Regions from separate parts of the Maricaulis virginensis genome, predicted to be linked through region 4. Evidence: predicted binding sites of a transcription regulator. Region 4 holds the regulator's gene; each other region holds the start of a gene.
What was found. Region 4 encodes LexA, which represses DNA repair genes until DNA is damaged. Its sites were predicted from a motif close to ATGTTCCNCTTGTGTTCC; they were not measured.
Positions count from the first base shown of each region.

Region 1: the regulator LexA is predicted to act here: its motif matches at 2,011-2,028, upstream of PKE71_RS17100 (ROK family protein).
Region 2: the regulator LexA is predicted to act here: its motif matches at 2,204-2,221, upstream of ssb (single-stranded DNA-binding protein).
Region 3: the regulator LexA is predicted to act here: its motif matches at 2,570-2,587, upstream of recA (recombinase RecA).

Region 1 is NZ_BSFE01000015.1:43,933-47,892, reverse strand. It holds gene PKE71_RS17105 (DNA polymerase IV) at 1-1,075, opposite strand, end outside; gene PKE71_RS17100 (ROK family protein) at 1,072-1,965, opposite strand; gene PKE71_RS17095 (response regulator) at 2,147-2,524, shown strand; gene PKE71_RS17090 (PleD family two-component system response regulator) at 2,556-3,914, shown strand.
Region 2 is NZ_BSFE01000001.1:344,077-348,036, forward strand. It holds gene uvrA (excinuclease ABC subunit UvrA) at 1-918, opposite strand, end outside; gene PKE71_RS01670 (class I SAM-dependent methyltransferase) at 1,104-1,730, shown strand; gene ssb (single-stranded DNA-binding protein) at 2,268-2,762, shown strand; gene PKE71_RS01680 (BlaI/MecI/CopY family transcriptional regulator) at 3,095-3,490, shown strand; gene PKE71_RS01685 (ankyrin repeat domain-containing protein) at 3,487-3,960, shown strand, end outside.
Region 3 is NZ_BSFE01000002.1:378,294-382,253, forward strand. It holds gene PKE71_RS05295 (DUF305 domain-containing protein) at 1-126, opposite strand, end outside; gene PKE71_RS05300 (DUF5694 domain-containing protein) at 243-1,115, shown strand; gene mltF (membrane-bound lytic murein transglycosylase MltF) at 1,125-2,495, opposite strand; gene recA (recombinase RecA) at 2,657-3,733, shown strand.
Region 4 is NZ_BSFE01000004.1:210,579-214,538, reverse strand. It holds gene PKE71_RS09430 (ComEC/Rec2 family competence protein) at 1-1,079, shown strand, start outside; gene lexA (transcriptional repressor LexA) at 1,434-2,129, opposite strand; gene trpC (indole-3-glycerol phosphate synthase TrpC) at 2,223-3,035, opposite strand; gene trpD (anthranilate phosphoribosyltransferase) at 3,038-3,960, opposite strand, start outside.

The DNA.
Region 1 (3,960 bases), on a different contig from region 4:
GTGCCAGCAATTCCTTCCCCACCCGGAACAGCGTGTCCGCCAGCTGGCTGGGTTCGGACAGGGTGCGCCGCCGTGTCCGGGTCTTGAAACTGGACGTCTTCAGTTTCAGCGTCACGACCGATCCGGAAATCGCCTGCGCCTTCATCTGGTCCGAAACGCGGACGCACAGCCGCCAGAGCTGTTTTTCCAGCGTCTCACGGTCGTCATGATCGGCATTGAAGGTGGTCTCGCTGGACACGCTCTTGCGGTCGCGGTCCGGCTTGACCCGGCGCGTGTCCTCGCCGCGGGCGAGGCGCGCCAGGTGGAAACCCATCTCGCCATAGCGCCGCGCCATGTCCTTGTCGCCATGCCGGCTGATATCGGCAAGCGTGCGGATGCCGTCGCGTTCCAGCCTGGCGGCAAAGGCCGGGCCGACACCATAGATCGCCCGGACCGGCTGTTTTTCCAGGAAAGCCTGGGCATCGCCTTCGCCGATCACGGCGAAGCCGTGCGGCTTGTCCAGATCGGACGCGGTCTTGGCGAGGAATTTGTTGAAGGACAGGCCGACAGAGACGGTGATGCCCACCGTCTCGCGGATACGGCGCTGCAGGCGCAGTAGGGTGAGGGCCGGCGGCGCGCCGTGCAGCCGTGTCGTGCCCGTCAGGTCGAGGAAGGCTTCATCGATCGACAGCGGCTCGACCAGGGGCGTGACGTCCTGCATCATCTCGCGGATGCGCCGTCCCTCGGCGGCATACTTTGCGTGCTCGGGCTTGATCACAACGGCGTCCGGACAGGCTTTCAGCGCCTTGAACATTGGCATGGCCGAGTGCACACCATAGAGCCGCGCGACATAGCAACAGGTCGAGACAACGCCGCGCTGGCCGCCGCCGACAATGACCGGCAATTCTTCCAGCGCCGGATTGTCGCGCTTCTCGATGGCGGCAAAGAAGGCGTCGCAATCGATGTGGGCGATCGACAGCGTGTCGATCTCGCGATGCCGCAGCAGCTTGTGCGAACCACAGGCCGGGCAGGCATCGCGGGTACCTTCCGGCAGGGGCGCCAGACAGGCGCGGCAATAGCCCGGATCGCCGCTCATCGCGGCTCGGCGGGCCAAAGCCAGGCCGCACCCCTCACGCCGGAACTGTCGCCATGGAGATGGCGGACGACGCGCGTTTCCAGCACGTCCGAGAAGATATGGGCGGACAGGCGGTCCTGCACCGTCTCTGCGAGGCCGTCGACATTCGAGACGCCGCCGCCCAGGACGATCACATGCGGGTCGATCAGGTTGACGACATTGGCGAGTGCGCGGGCCAGCCGGTCGGCATGGCGGGCCATGCTGTCCCGGCAGGCTGGGTCAGGCGAGCGGGCGATCTCGAGCGCGGTCAGCGTGGTACCCGTGCGGCGGGCATGGTCCTGCGCAATGCCGGGGCCGGACAGCCAGGTTTCCAGGCAGCCGGTCTGCCCGCACCAGCATTGCGGGCCGGGATACTCGTCCGGCCGCGGCCAGGGAAGGGGATTGTGACCCCACTCGCCGGCGATCCGCTGGGCGCCGTCGAGCAGCCTGCCGTCGATCACGATGCCGCCGCCCGTACCGGTGCCCAGGATGACACCGAACACGATGCCGGCGCCGGCTGCGGCACCGTCGCGGGCTTCGGACAGGGCGAAACAGTCGGCGTCATTGGCGAGGCGGACCGGGCGGTCGAGACGGGCTTCCAGGTCGCTGCCGAGGGCACGGCCGTTGAGCCATTGCGAGTTGGCGTTGCGGATATGGCCCGTCTTCGGGCTGAGGGAGCCGGGGTGACCAACCCCCACCTTAGCGGGCCCATAATCACTCTCCAGGTGCGCAATAAGAGCAACAATCGTGTCCAGTAGTGCGCCATAATTGCCCGGTGTCGGACGCCGCTCGCGCGCCAGGATATCGCCGGCGGCATTCATGGCGGCGGCCTCGATCTTCGTGCCGCCCAGGTCGATCCCGATTCGTATCATGCCGCGCACCACCCGTGGACAAGACCGGTCTTCAAATCCGCCATTTTGTTCTTATCTTGTTCCGAAAGGGACGAAAAGTACCCGTTGACTCATGGTTGGTTAAGGAAGATCGGGTTTGATGCAGGCGGGGTTAAACACGCACGGTACAAACAGTGCATCAAACGGGAAGCGCGTCGCCGACATGCTGCAGGTCATGCCCAAGAAGGTCCTGATCGTCGAGGATAACGAGCTCAACATGAAGCTCTTCAACGATCTGTTGGAGGCCCATGGCTACGAGACCTTGCAGACCAAGGACGGTTTCAAGGCGCTTGAGCTGGCGCGCGAACACACCCCCGACCTGATTCTCATGGACATCCAGCTGCCGGAAGTGTCCGGCCTCGAAGTCACCAAGTGGCTGAAGGATGACGAGACCCTGTCGGCGATCCCGATTGTGGCCGTGACGGCGTTTGCCATGAAGGGCGATGAGGAGCGGATCCGGGAGGGCGGCTGCGAGGCCTATCTGTCCAAGCCGATCACCGTGACCACCTTCATCGAGACGGTCCGGCAGTTTCTGGACTAGGGACAGGCGTCAGCGTTAGGGGCGAACAGGTATGAGTGCGCGTATCCTCGTCGTTGACGACCAGGCCGCCAATGTCCGCCTGCTCGAAGCCCGCCTTCAGGCCGAATATTTCGACGTCTGCACCGCCACCAATGGTTACGAGGCCATCGAGGCGGCCCGTCTCGAACAGCCCGATCTGATCCTGCTCGATGTGATGATGCCCGGCATGGACGGGTACGAGACCTGCGAGCGGCTCAAGGCGGACAATTCCACGCGGCACATCCCGGTTGTCATGGTCACAGCGCTGGACCAGCGCGAGGACCGTATCCGCGGGCTCGAGGCCGGGGCCGATGATTTCCTGACCAAGCCGATCGACGATGTCGCGCTGTTCGCCCGGGTGCGCAGCCTGCTGCGGCTGAAGGCCGTGCTCGACGAGCTGCGCTATCGCGAGGCCAGTTCGGCCATCGCCGAGCTGCAGGCCGACTTCGCCGACGATCTCGCCGAGATCTCCACCGCCATCATCGTCAGCGCCGACCCGCGGGCCGGGGCCCGCTATGCCTCGGCGCTGCCGGAACAGGTGCGCGCCCAGGTGGTCACCGATCCGGTCGAGGCGCTGGCCGGGATGCGCAAGGGGACCGATCTTCTGATCGTCGATCTCACCCATCCCGAATTCGACGGCTTGCGCCTGTGTGCGCGGGTGCGTTCGGACGCGGCGACGCGGCCGCTGCCGATCCTGACGGTCGTCAGTCCGGACGATACGGCCCAGGCCGTGCGGGCGCTCGATCTGGGTGTGAACGACATCATCCACCGGCCGGTCGATGCGGGCGAGCTGAATGCGCGCGTGCGCACCCAGCTGCGCCGCAAGCGCTATGCCGACCGGCTGCGCAGCCAGCTCGACCAGAGCCTGGAAATGGCGGTGACCGACCCGCTGACCGGACTGCACAATCGCCGCTACATCAATTCGCGCCTGCGCCAGGCGCTGGCGAGCGCCGACAATGGCGGTGCGCCGGTTTCGGTGCTGATCGCCGATATCGATCACTTCAAGTCGATCAATGATCTCTACGGCCACGAAGCCGGCGACACCGTGCTGCGCGGGTTTGCCGATCGTGTCCAGAAGGCGATGCGGGCGCTCGACCTGGCCTCGCGCTATGGCGGCGAGGAATTCCTGGTGCTGATGCCGGCGGCCGGCCTGGCCGAAGCGCGGATCGCCGCCGAGCGTCTGCGCAGCGTGGTCGCGGACGCGCCCTTCCTGCTCGAGGACGGCACGGATATCGCGGTGACGGTGAGCGTCGGCCTGGCCCAGGCGCTGCCGGGCGAGGGCGTCGAAGCGGTGCTGCGCCGGGCCGACCAGGCGCTCTATACGGCCAAGAATGAGGGCCGCAACCAGGTCCAGGTCGCCAGCGCCGCCTGACGGCTCACGGCTCACAGGCAGCAGATGCAAATAGAACGGCCCCGCC
Region 2 (3,960 bases), on a different contig from region 4:
CTTGTCGCCGTCCGGCACGACCAGGTTCTCGTCGAATTTCAGCGACTGGCCGAGCCCGTCGCAGGTGGGGCAGGCGCCGACCGGATTGTTGAAGGAGAAGAGGCGCGGCTCGATCTCCTCGATGGTGAAACCGGAGACCGGGCAGGCGAACTTCTCCGAGAAGATCATGCGCTCGGCCTTCCCCTTGTCGTCGGTGCGGTCGGCCGACTCGGCCACGGCGATGCCGTCGGCCAGGCGCAGCGCCGTTTCCAGACTGTCGGCGAGGCGGCTTTCAAGGCCTTCCTTGATCACCACGCGGTCCACCACGACGTCGATATCGTGCTTGAACTTCTTGTCGAGCGCGGGGACCTCCTCGAGCGTATAGAACTCGCCATCCACCTTCACGCGCTGGAAGCCGGCCTTCAGCCATTCGGCGAATTCCTTGCGGTATTCGCCCTTGCGGCCGCGCACGACGGGCGCCAGCAGGTAGAGCCGGCTGCCCTCGTCCAGCGCCATCAGCCGGTCGACCATCTGGCTCACCGTCTGGCTCTCGATGGGCAGGCCGGTGGCCGGCGAATAGGGCACGCCGACGCGGGCCCACAACAGGCGCATATAGTCGTAGATCTCGGTCACCGTGCCGACGGTGGAGCGCGGGTTTTTCGAGGTCGTCTTCTGCTCGATGGAGATCGCCGGGGAGAGGCCTTCGATCGAGTCCATGTCCGGCTTGGCCATCAGCTCCAGGAATTGCCGCGCATAGGCCGACAGGCTTTCCACATAGCGCCGCTGGCCCTCGGCATAGATCGTGTCGAAAGCGAGCGAGGACTTGCCCGAGCCGGACAGGCCCGTGAACACGATCAGGCTGTCACGCGGCAGCTCGACGGAAACATTCTTCAGATTGTGCTCGCGTGCACCCTGCACGCGGATTTTGTCGAGCGCCATTCAGCGAAGTCCCCGGAGAAGTCAGAAGCGAAGTCAGAAGCGTTGAACAATTAGAGAACGCGCGCGGTGGCGTCCAGTTCGGCGTGGCAGCCTCCTGACAGTACGTAGGCAGGAGGGGTGGATCGGCAAGGGGTGGACGGGACAATGCGCTTTGGGGTCTCTTGTTTCTCCGAGGGAGAACCGTCATGAGCACTGACAGGGACACTGTGCAGTCCTACGACGCTGCGGCGGCAGAATATGCGGCCGAAGCGGCAGCGATGCCCGAATGGGTGGCGTCGGAGATCGAGGCCTTCGTGGCCGGGCTGGGCGGCGCGGGCCGGGTGCTGGAGATCGGCAGCGGCGGCGGCCGGGATGCGCTCGACTTCGAGGCGCGCGGGATCAGCGTACGCCGCACCGATGTTTCCAGGGGCTTTGTCAGCTTGCTTCACGCGCAAGGTTTCGAGGCCGATCTGCTGGATCCGCTGACCGACGATCTTGCCGATCCGCAGCGCCCCGGTGTGCCCTATGACGGGGTCTGGGCCTGTGCCTGCCTGATCCATGCCGCACGCGCGGATTTCGGCACCGTTCTCGGTCGGCTCGCCGGCGCGACCCGGCCCGGTGGCCGGCTGCACGTCTCTGTCAGGGACGGCGATGGCGAAGACGTATCCGTGCGTGGAAGTGGGGCGGTCTCCCGGCGCTATTCCGAGACCTACTGGCGCGAGCCTGCCTTGCGTGCAGCGTTGACCGAGGCTGGCTGGGCGGTCGAGGAAGTCCGCCGCTGCATGGGACGGCCGGACGACTGGTGGCTGAGTGTCCGGGCGAGGCGGGCGTGATACGGGCCGGGCACGCGCCTGGAGTGCGCTTCGGGATCAGGCCCGCACCGGGATGTCCCGTCTCGTAGCCTCGTTGCGATCCACCGAAAGCGTGTTATATTTCTGGAGTGAGGACGGACCTCTGGGCCCGCCCTCGTTTCCCTATAGAATGAATAGGACCCGGATTCGTACTTGCCAGGTGGTCCGGGTCTTTTTCATGTCCAGGGCGATGATAAGCGGAAGAAATCCCATACCATCGTCTCCAGTTTGAAAGCGAGGCCCCTAAAAGCAGAAACAGAGGGGGCTACGGTCCGGGTGGCCTATCCTCCCTGATGCGCCGCTGGCCCGGCGCTGCTGCTTTCGCCTTCAAAACCGTTTGCGCTCATTCGTGATGGCCGGCTTCACGATCGGCTGCGTCTTCGCTTCCGACCTCTCTGGACTCTCGCCAGCCCCTCCTTTCAAATCGGCGCGACTCGTGGGCCGCGTTGACCTGCGGAACATAATGTGAACAAATGGGTTGTCCGTAAAGGGCGGCCGCGACAAGACGGAGCAAGGGCGATGGCGGGAAGCGTCAACAAGGTAATCCTGGTGGGCAATCTGGGCCGCGACCCGGAAGTGCGCCGCATGAATAACGGCGACCCGGTGGTCAACCTCTCGGTCGCCACGTCCGAACAGTGGCGCGACAAGAATTCCGGCGAGCGCCGCGAGAAGACCGAATGGCACCGTGTCGTGATCTTCAATGATCAGCTGGCCAAGGTCGCCGAGAATTACCTGAAAAAGGGCATGAAGGTTTACATCGAGGGTCAGCTTCAGACCCGCAAGTGGACCGACCAGAACGGCCAGGAGAAATACTCCACGGAAGTCGTGCTGCAGCGTTTCCGCGGCGAGTTGCAGATGCTCGACGGCAAGGGCGAGGGCGGCGGTTCCTTCCAGGGTTCCTCCGGCGGCGGCTATGACAACAGTTTCGGCTCCTCCGGCGGCGGTTCGCGCCCGATGGAAGGCCCGAAGGAAGACTTCTCCAACGCCGACCTGGACGACGAGATCCCGTTCTAGTCGTCTTGTCGGGATGTAATCTGGCACCGGAGCATCGGCCGTCATCCCCCGGCTTGTCCGGGGGATCCAGGCTGTCCCGTCTGAGGGGGCCCGTTCTTTCGCAATATTCCAACCCGATGGATGAGGTCCCCCGGACAAGCCGGGGGATGACGTATTGGGGAAAGGGCGTTCCTCCCGGTGGCGGTTCGCCCAGGCCTGTCGAGCCATTCCGATAGGCCCCGGGGGACGCGCCCAGCGCCAATCCCGCTTCCGTTTGCAGTCCATAACTAATTTTTTAGTTGAACGCGTCGCCGGCCGGGATAGGTTGGCTTTATCAACTAAGGAATTCGTAGATGGCTCGTCCCGCCTCTCCCCAGCTTACCGATGCCGAGCAGCGCATCATGGCGGTCCTGTGGGATCGCGATGAGGCAAGCGTGCGCGAGATCACCGATGTGCTCGCACCGGATCACGGCCTGGCCTACACCACGGTCCTGACGACGGTGCGCATCATGGCCGACAAGGGCTATGTCGGTTTCCGCAAGGACGGACGCGCCCACATCTATCATGCGCTGTTGTCGCGTGAAGGCGCCCAGGCCTCGGCACTGGGATCGCTGGTGAAATCCCTGTTCGGCGGATCTGCACAGAGCCTGGCCCAGCACCTGGTAAAGGACGACCAGCTGACGCTGGAAGACATCGAGGCGCTGCGTGCCGAAGTGCTGCGCAAGAGCGGCGGGGAGGGCGAGCCATGATCGCGGCCCTGATCCAGTCTGCCGGTTTCGCGCTGACAGCGGCGGCGGTGCTGGCGGCCGGCATTGCCGTTTTCGACCGGTTCGCGCCGCAGGCCTGGCTGCGCGAGCGCCACGATCTGGCGCTCGCCGCCATCCTGACCGTCCCCCTGGTCTTTCTTGTCGCGGTCCTGCCGCGGCCGGCGCCGCAGCAGCAAGCCCTGCCGGTCTATATCGAAACGCCGGTTGCGGTGGATATCGCGGACACGCCTGCCAAGACGCAGGAGCGCCTGCCCGAACTGCCCGATATCGAGACGGCCGGCCTGATGGACGGCCTGCCGGTCTCGCCGGACCTGATTGCCGGCATCGGACTGGCAATCTGGGCGGCTGTCACCCTGGTGATGCTGCTGCGCCTCGGCGCCGATCTGGTTGCGCTGCAGCGTCTGAAAGCGCGGGCGCGCTGCACCGTGCCGCCGGCTGAACTGGCGATGTCG
Region 3 (3,960 bases), on a different contig from region 4:
GCGTGTGCGCGAGAAATGCACGTGGTCGGCCGTGTAGGTGTTGAGATACTTGATCGCGAACATCACCACCATGGAGGTGAGGATCATCGCAGCAAACTTCAGATAGCGTTGGGCAGTCGGGGACATCGTGCGAGCTCTGTGCCGGCTTGTGCCCATGCAACGGGCGCGGGACCGGTGGAGTTCCGTTGCATCTGTTTGCTCGCCCCCGGGCATCTCCTGTTCGAGACGAGAGGGAGCTACTCATGCTGCGAACAGTCATCATGGCCGCGGTCACGCTTGCAGCCGCCACGTCCGCAACACCTGCCCAGACGCCACCGCGGCCCGAACCGGTCGCCGAAGTGCTGATCCTGGGGACGTATCATTTCTCCAATCCGGGGCGGGACCAGTACAATGCGCGTGCTGATGACATGCTGTCGGAGCGCCGCCAGGCCGAGATCGCAGACCTGCTTGACGGTCTTGCCGTTTTCGCGCCGACCATGGTCGCCGTGGAGGCCGGCCGGTCATCTCCCATCAATGAGGGCTACGCCGCCTGGCGGGCGGGCGAGGCCGAGCTGTCAGTCAATGAACGCCAGCAGATCGGCTTCCGCATGGCGGATCGCATGGGGCTGGACCGGGTTGCGCCGATCGATGCCGATCATCGTTTCATGGCCTATGAGGACCTGCTGCTCGCCTACCAGCAGCTGGCGGGATCGGAGCCGGATCCGCACCTCGCCGCTGTCGAGGCGGCGACCAATGCGCTCGGGCGCGGCTTCACGGCCGAGACCGAGGCGCGGCAGGCGGCGCATACCGTCGGGGAAGTGCTGGCCTGGATGAATACCGACGCGGCGCTCGACGCCAACCTGGATTTCTATCTCGCCTACCAGATCCGCCGCTGGGAGCCCGATGGCAGTCCCGCTGGCGCCTATACGGTGGGCAACTGGTACACGCGCAACATCCTGATGCTGCAGAATCTGCTCTACGAGCTGGAGGGACGAGAGGACGAACGCGTTCTCATGATCGTCGGCCAGGGGCATGCGGCGATCCTGCGCGATCTGGTGGCGGCCTCGCCCTGGCTGACACTGGCCGATCCGCTCGACTACCTGCCGGATGTGCCGCCGGCACCGGCGGTGGAATAGTGTTGTAACCTAGATGCCTTGGGCGTCCAGCAGGGCCCGGTATTCCCGCACCTTCTCCACATAGCGCACTGGTTCGTGGCCGCGGGCATAGCCATGGCGCAATGTCTCGTAATAGCGCGGGTCCGAGAGCAGGGGGAGGGTGCGGGCAAGGTCGTCCCAGGAGTTCTTGTCGCGCCCGAGGCGTTCGGCGAGGGCCCGCGCATCATACATGTGCCCCATGCCGACATTGTAGGCGGCGAGGGCGAACCAGATCCGGTCCTCGCCCGTCACCCCGTCCGGCACGCGCTCATAGAGATCGGCGAGATAGGCCGTGCCCCCGGCAATGCTCTGTTCGGGGTCGTTGCGGTCCTCGATGCCCACCCGGCGCGCGGTCGACAGGGTCAGCATCATCAGGCCGCGCACGCCCGTCGCACTGACGGCATCGGGATCCCAGTGGGATTCCTGATAGGCCTGCGCCGCCAGCAGCTCCCAGTCGAAGGGCAGGTCTGCGGCGGCCCGTTCGAAGGCCGGGCGGTATTGCGGCAGACGGCTCTGCACACGGCGTACGAAGCGCGCCACATCGACATAGTCGAAAGCGCCGAAACGGCCGAACCAGCGTTCGTCCAGATCGGCGAGCAGGCCGGTTTCGTGCGCCGAGGCGAACCAGTCCGCCATCGCCTGGTCCAGGCCTTCGATACGGCCCGTATGGGCCCAGGCGAGCGGGCGTTCCTCGGTCAGCGTCATGGCGACATCGAGCTCGGGATGCCGGCGGCGCGCGAAGTCCGCGAGATGGCTGTCCGAGACGGTACAGTCGAACGTGCCGCGATCGACGCCTTCCAGGAGCGGCATGGCCGAGCCGGCGGTTCGCGCGCTCCAGCGCACCCCCGGCTGCTGCCGCGCCAGGGTTTCCAGCGTTTCCTCGTAACTCGATCCTGCCAGCACGCGGATCGTGGTGCCCGGCAGAGCGTCCGGCGTGGTCGGCTCGCGCCCGCCGCGCCGGCAGATCAGCTGCTCGGTGACAGACTTGTAGGCCGGGCCGAACGAGACCCGTGTGCGCCGTGCCGGCGTGACAGTGAGATTGGCGGCGGCGATATGGCCCTCGCCGGCGTCCAGGCTGTCGAACAGGCTGTCGATGTCGCGCCGCGGTTCGAACCGGGCGGCAACCCCCAGACTGTCCGCGAACGCCTGCGTCAGCTCGACCTCGTAGCCGGTCGGCATGCTGTCACCGGCCTCGAAACTGGTCGGTCCCTCCAGGGTGAGCACGACGAGCTCGCCCCGGGCCTGGACATCGGCCAGAGAGGTGTCGTCCAGACCCTGCCGGTCCGGCGCGCACTGAACGAGAATGAGCCCGGCAATGACGGCCAGCACCGCCTTCGCCACTGACAGAAACGGACGTCCCATGATCCCGGACTGTAGCGCGAATGCGCCGTTGTGCAATCGGAATGTACCCGTTTGTTCCGTTTTGTTAACCATAAATGTTCCACTTGTGTTCCCGGAACAAAACTGGTACGCCTGACATCGGTTGCCCGCACCCCGGGGGCGTGAAATAAGGGATGAAGGCTATGAGCAAGGGCGCGATTCGACTCGTGAAGGACGACAAAAACACCGACAAGCAGAAGGCCATCGAGGCGGCGCTGAGCCAGATCGACAAGGCCTTCGGCAAGGGCTCCGTGATGAAGCTCGGCCAGCGTCCCTCGATGGATATCGAAGCGATTTCCACAGGTTCGCTGGGGCTCGACATTGCCCTGGGCATCGGCGGCCTGCCGAAAGGCCGGATCATCGAGATCTACGGTCCGGAAAGCTCGGGCAAGACCACGCTCGCCCTGCACACCGTCGCCGAGGCCCAGAAGGCCGGCGGCGTCGCCGCTTTCGTCGATGCCGAACACGCGCTCGACCCGGTCTATGCCGGCAAGCTGGGCGTTGATGTCAGCGAGCTTCTGGTGTCCCAGCCGGACGCCGGCGAACAGGCGCTCGAGATCGCGGATACGCTGGTGCGCTCCGGTGCTGTCGACGTCCTCGTGATCGACTCCGTGGCGGCACTCACGCCACGCGCCGAGCTGGAAGGCGAGATGGGCGACAGTCTGCCGGGTCTGCAGGCGCGCCTGATGAGCCAGGCGCTGCGCAAGCTGACGGGCTCGATTTCCAAGTCGAAATGCCTGGTGATTTTCATCAACCAGATCCGCATGAAGATCGGCGTGATGTTCGGGTCTCCGGAAACCACGACCGGCGGTAATGCGCTGAAATTCTACTCGTCCGTCCGTCTCGATATCCGCCGCATCGGTGCGATCAAGAACCGCGATGAGGTGATCGGCAACCAGACCCGCGTCAAGGTGGTCAAGAACAAGGTTGCGCCGCCCTTCCGCGAGGTCGAGTTCGACATCCTCTATGGCGAAGGCATCTCGAAGATGGGCGAGCTGCTGGACCTCGGCGTCAAGGGCGATGTGATCGAGAAGTCGGGGTCCTGGTACTCCTACAATTCCGAACGCATCGGTCAGGGCCGCGAGAATGCGCGCCAATTCCTGCTCGACAACCCGGATATCTCCGACGAGATCGAAAAGAAGGTGCGGGCCAATGCCGGCCTGATCGCCAACGAGATGCTCACCGGTCCCGATGCGGACGACGAGGTCGCAGCCGGTTGATCGTTCCGGACTGGCGGAAGGATGAGGCGCAAGCCGGTCTTTGTTGATTGTCTCTGGCGCCGGCGGGTTGGCAGTCTGGCTGGTTGAAAAGGGCCGGAGAACGGCAAGCGCCGGCGCGGAACAGGCTCCAGCGACACACCGCTCCGGCAATCGCAGCTTGATTGTAAACGGGTGCTTGGCTAGGCCGGGCACCCGTTTCTATATGATATCCAGAAAAATCGGCGGGT
Region 4 (3,960 bases):
TGCTCTCCTTCCACACACTCGCCATCGCGATGACGGCCGTCCTCCTCCTGACGCCGGAGGCCGTCGTCACACCGGGCTTCCAGATGTCCTTTGCCGCCGTGGCCGCCCTGATCGCTGCAGCGCAGGTCTGGCAGGCGAAACGCCCGCCGCCGGCACCGCTCGATCCGGGCCGCGGCTTGCGGCAGTTCTTCGGCGGGCTGGGCATGACCAGCCTGGTCGCCGGTGTCGCGACATCGGGCTTTGCGGCCTTTCACTTTCACCGGATCGCGGCCTGGGGGCTGATCGGCAATCTCATCGTCATGCCGGTCTTCACCCTGCTGGTGATGCCGGCCGGCGTGCTGGCGCTCTTCCTGATGCCGCTCGGCCTGGACGGCGTGCCGCTCGCCCTCATGGGGCTGGGGCTCGATCTGGTTCTGACACTGGCCCACATGGTGGCGGACTGGCCGGGTGCGGAACGCACGATACCGTCAGCGCCGGGATGGGTGCTGGCGCTCTATGGCTGCGGATTTGCCATCGCGTGTGCTGCGCGGGGACTGTGGCGGGTGCCGGGCATCGGCGTGATGCTGGTCGCGATGGCGATCTGGGCGACCGGGCCGCGGCCGGACCTCTTCGTCACGCGCGACGGCGTCGTGCTGGCGCAGGATGAAGACGCGGAGGGCTGGGCGGTCAGCGACCGCCGGCGCGGCCGCTTTCCGGTGCGGGTCTTCCTGGAGGCCGAGGGCGAAAACGAACGGCCGGACCGGCTTGCACTGGCTTGCGATGGCACCGGATGCGCCGGGCAGACGGCCGGTGGAACTGTCTTCAGCCTGCTCGAGAGTCTCGATGGTCTGGCGGAGGATTGCCGGCTGGCAGGACTGATCGTGACGCGGCTGAACATCCCGGAACACCGGATCCGCAGCTGCGCCGCCCGCGTGATCGACGGCGGCGTGCTGGCACGGCAGGGCGGGGCGTTGATCCGGGAAACGGCAAGCGGCGAGCTCGTCATCCGCCATGTCCTGCCGCGCGATATTCGCTCACCCTGGCACACACGCCGGACGACGGAATCCGGGCATTTCAGATCGCCGGGTCATATCAGGTAGCCGGGTCATATCAGGTAGACTGGGGAGGGCGGCCCGACCGGCAATCGGCTGGCAGCAATCGGCCGCTAAATGGCACCTCGGCCCGCGCGAGACGGGCGGGCGAAGGCCACCGCAGACAGTGACCGGCCAGCACCCGCCAGCATCCGACGCGCAGCCGGCGCGGACGGTATTCGTTGAAGTCCGGGATCAACTGTCCCGCAGCACAGCTGGCAGCTTGCTTTCGCGGCTGACGCCGACAGCGCGACAAGCCATCAGGCCCAGAAGATCAGCGCGCCACAAAGACCCGCCTCCCGACCGCGAGCACGGTCTGGGAGCACGGTCTGGAAACAGCGCCAGAACCAGGTGCCTGCCCCGTCAGTGATACTTGCGGATCAGGCCGACCAGCAGCCCCTGCACCTTGACGCGGTCGGGGCCGAAGATTCGGGTTTCGTATTCCGGATTGGCGGCTTCCAGGGCGATCGAGCCGCCCTTTTTGCGCAGGCGCTTCAGCGTGGCTTCCTCGTCATCGACCAGGGCCACGACGATATCGCCGGTGTTGGCGGATTCGCAGCGGCGGATCAGCACGGTGTCGCCATCGAGAATGCCGGCCTCGATCATCGAATCGCCCTTGACCTCGAGCGCGAAATGCTCGCCGCCGCGGATCATGTCGGCCGGGATGGGCAGACGGTCGGTCTCGTGCTGGATCGCGGAGATCGGCACGCCGGCCGCGATGCGTCCAAGCACGGGGATTTCCACCGTGGTTTCGCGCTCGCTGTCTTCCGGCTTGTTGAAATTGGCGCGAACGACATTGGGGCCAAGATCGCCCGACGGCACCGGCGCCTTTGCGCTGGCAGCGGATTCGGGGAGTTTGAGCACTTCCAGGGCACGCGCCCGGTGCGGCAGACGCCGGATGAAGCCGCGCTCTTCCAGCGCCGTGATCAGCCGGTGCACACCGGATTTCGAGGCCAGTTGCAGGGCCGCCTTCATCTCGTCGAAGGAGGGCGAGACGCCCGTTTCCTTGATCCGTTTATGGATGAAGAGCAGGAGTTCGTTCTGTTTCCGGGTCAGCACGGCAGGCCCTCGTCTGGACGAATCCCGGCGCTGTTCAAGCCGGGAACAAATCAGGAATTCTGCCGTTTGTTCTATAAGTGTTCCTGATGCGCGTCAAGCGTCGCCGGGCGGGGTCATGAGGGCGCGGGTCGCGGCTGCGACATCCTCCTGTCGCATCAGGCTCTCGCCGACCAGCAAGGCCCGTGCTCCGGCCCGCTGCAGGCGGCGCGCATCCTCGGGCGTGAAAATCCCGCTCTCGCCAACCAGGAAACGCCCGGAGCCGACATGCGGGGCGAGGCGTTCGAAGGTTTCCAGCGAGGTCTCGAATGTACGCAGATTGCGGTTGTTGATGCCGACCAGCGGCGCGTTGAGATCGAGCGCGCGCTCCATCTCGGCATCGTCATGGACCTCGACCAGAACATCCATGCCCCAGCGTCCGGCCTCGTCGGAGAGCCGCCGGGCCGTGTCGTCGTCGACGGCGGCGAGAATCACCAGAATCGCGTCCGCGCCCAGCATGCGCGCTTCGGCGACCTGGTAGGTGTCGTACATGAAATCCTTGCGCAGGGCGGGCAGGGCGACCGCGTCGCGGGCGGCACCGAGAAAGGCATCGGCGCCCTGGAAGCTGGGACCGTCGGTGAGGACGGACAGGCAGGTTGCACCGCCCGCCTCATAGGCACGGGCGAGGGCTGGCGGATCGAAGTCGGCGCGGATCAGCCCCTTTGACGGGCTCGCCTTCTTGATCTCGGCGATGAGGCCCAGCCCGTCCGTGCGGGCGGCGGCTTTCAGCGCGTCGAGAAAGCCGCGTACCGGCGCGGCATCGCGGGCTTTCGCCTCGACCTCGGCAAGCGGGCGTTCGGCCTTGCAGGCCTCGATATGGGCGCGCTTGTAGGTGCCGATGCGGGCGAGTGTGTCGGGTGTGTCGGTCATGATCAGGCTTCACCCCGGGAAATGGCAATCATGCGGTCGAGCGTGGTGCGGGCGCGGCCGTCGTCAAGGGCTGCGGCGGCCAGGCCGGCGCCCTCGGCAATGGTCGCGGCCTTGCCGGCCACCAGCAGCGCGGCGCCGGCATTGAGCACGACGATATCGCGGAACGGCCCCGTCTCGCCGTCGAGCAGGCGGTTGATCGCGGCGGCGTTATAGGCGGGATCGCCGCCGCGCAGGTCTTCCTCGGACGCCAGGGCAATGCCGGCCTCGCCGGGATGAAAGTCGAAGGTGTCGATCCGGCCCTGGCGCAGTTCGGCGATATGGGTCGATGCGGTCGTGGTAATCTCGTCCATCCCGTCGGCGCCGCAAATGACCAGTGCGTGCTCACAGCCCAGATCGCGCAGCGCCTCGGCCATGGGGACCAGCCAGCGCCGGTGATAGACGCCCAGCAATTGACGCTTCACCCCCGCGGGGTTGGAGAGCGGTCCGAGCAGGTTGAACACCGTGCGCACGCCCAGGGCCTGCCGGGCCGGGCCGACATGGCGGACGGCGGAATGGTGCGCCGGAGCGAAGAGGAAGCCGGCGCCGGCCTCGTTCAGCGAGCGCTCGACCCGCTCCGGCCCGCAATCCAGATCGATCCCGAGCGCCGCCAGCACATCCGAGGAGCCGGATTTGGACGAGGCGGCGCGATTGCCATGCTTGGCGACGATGGCGCCGGCGCCGGCGGCCACGATCGCAGCGGCGGTGGAGATATTATAGGCGCCCTTGCCATCACCGCCCGTTCCGCAGGTATCGATGGCGCCCTCAGGTGCCGTGATCCGCGTCATGCGGGCGCGCATGACGCGGGCACCGGCAGCGATATCGGCGGGGGTCTCGCCCTGGGCCGCCAGCCCCATCAGGAAACCGGCAATGGCCGGATCGGAGGCCT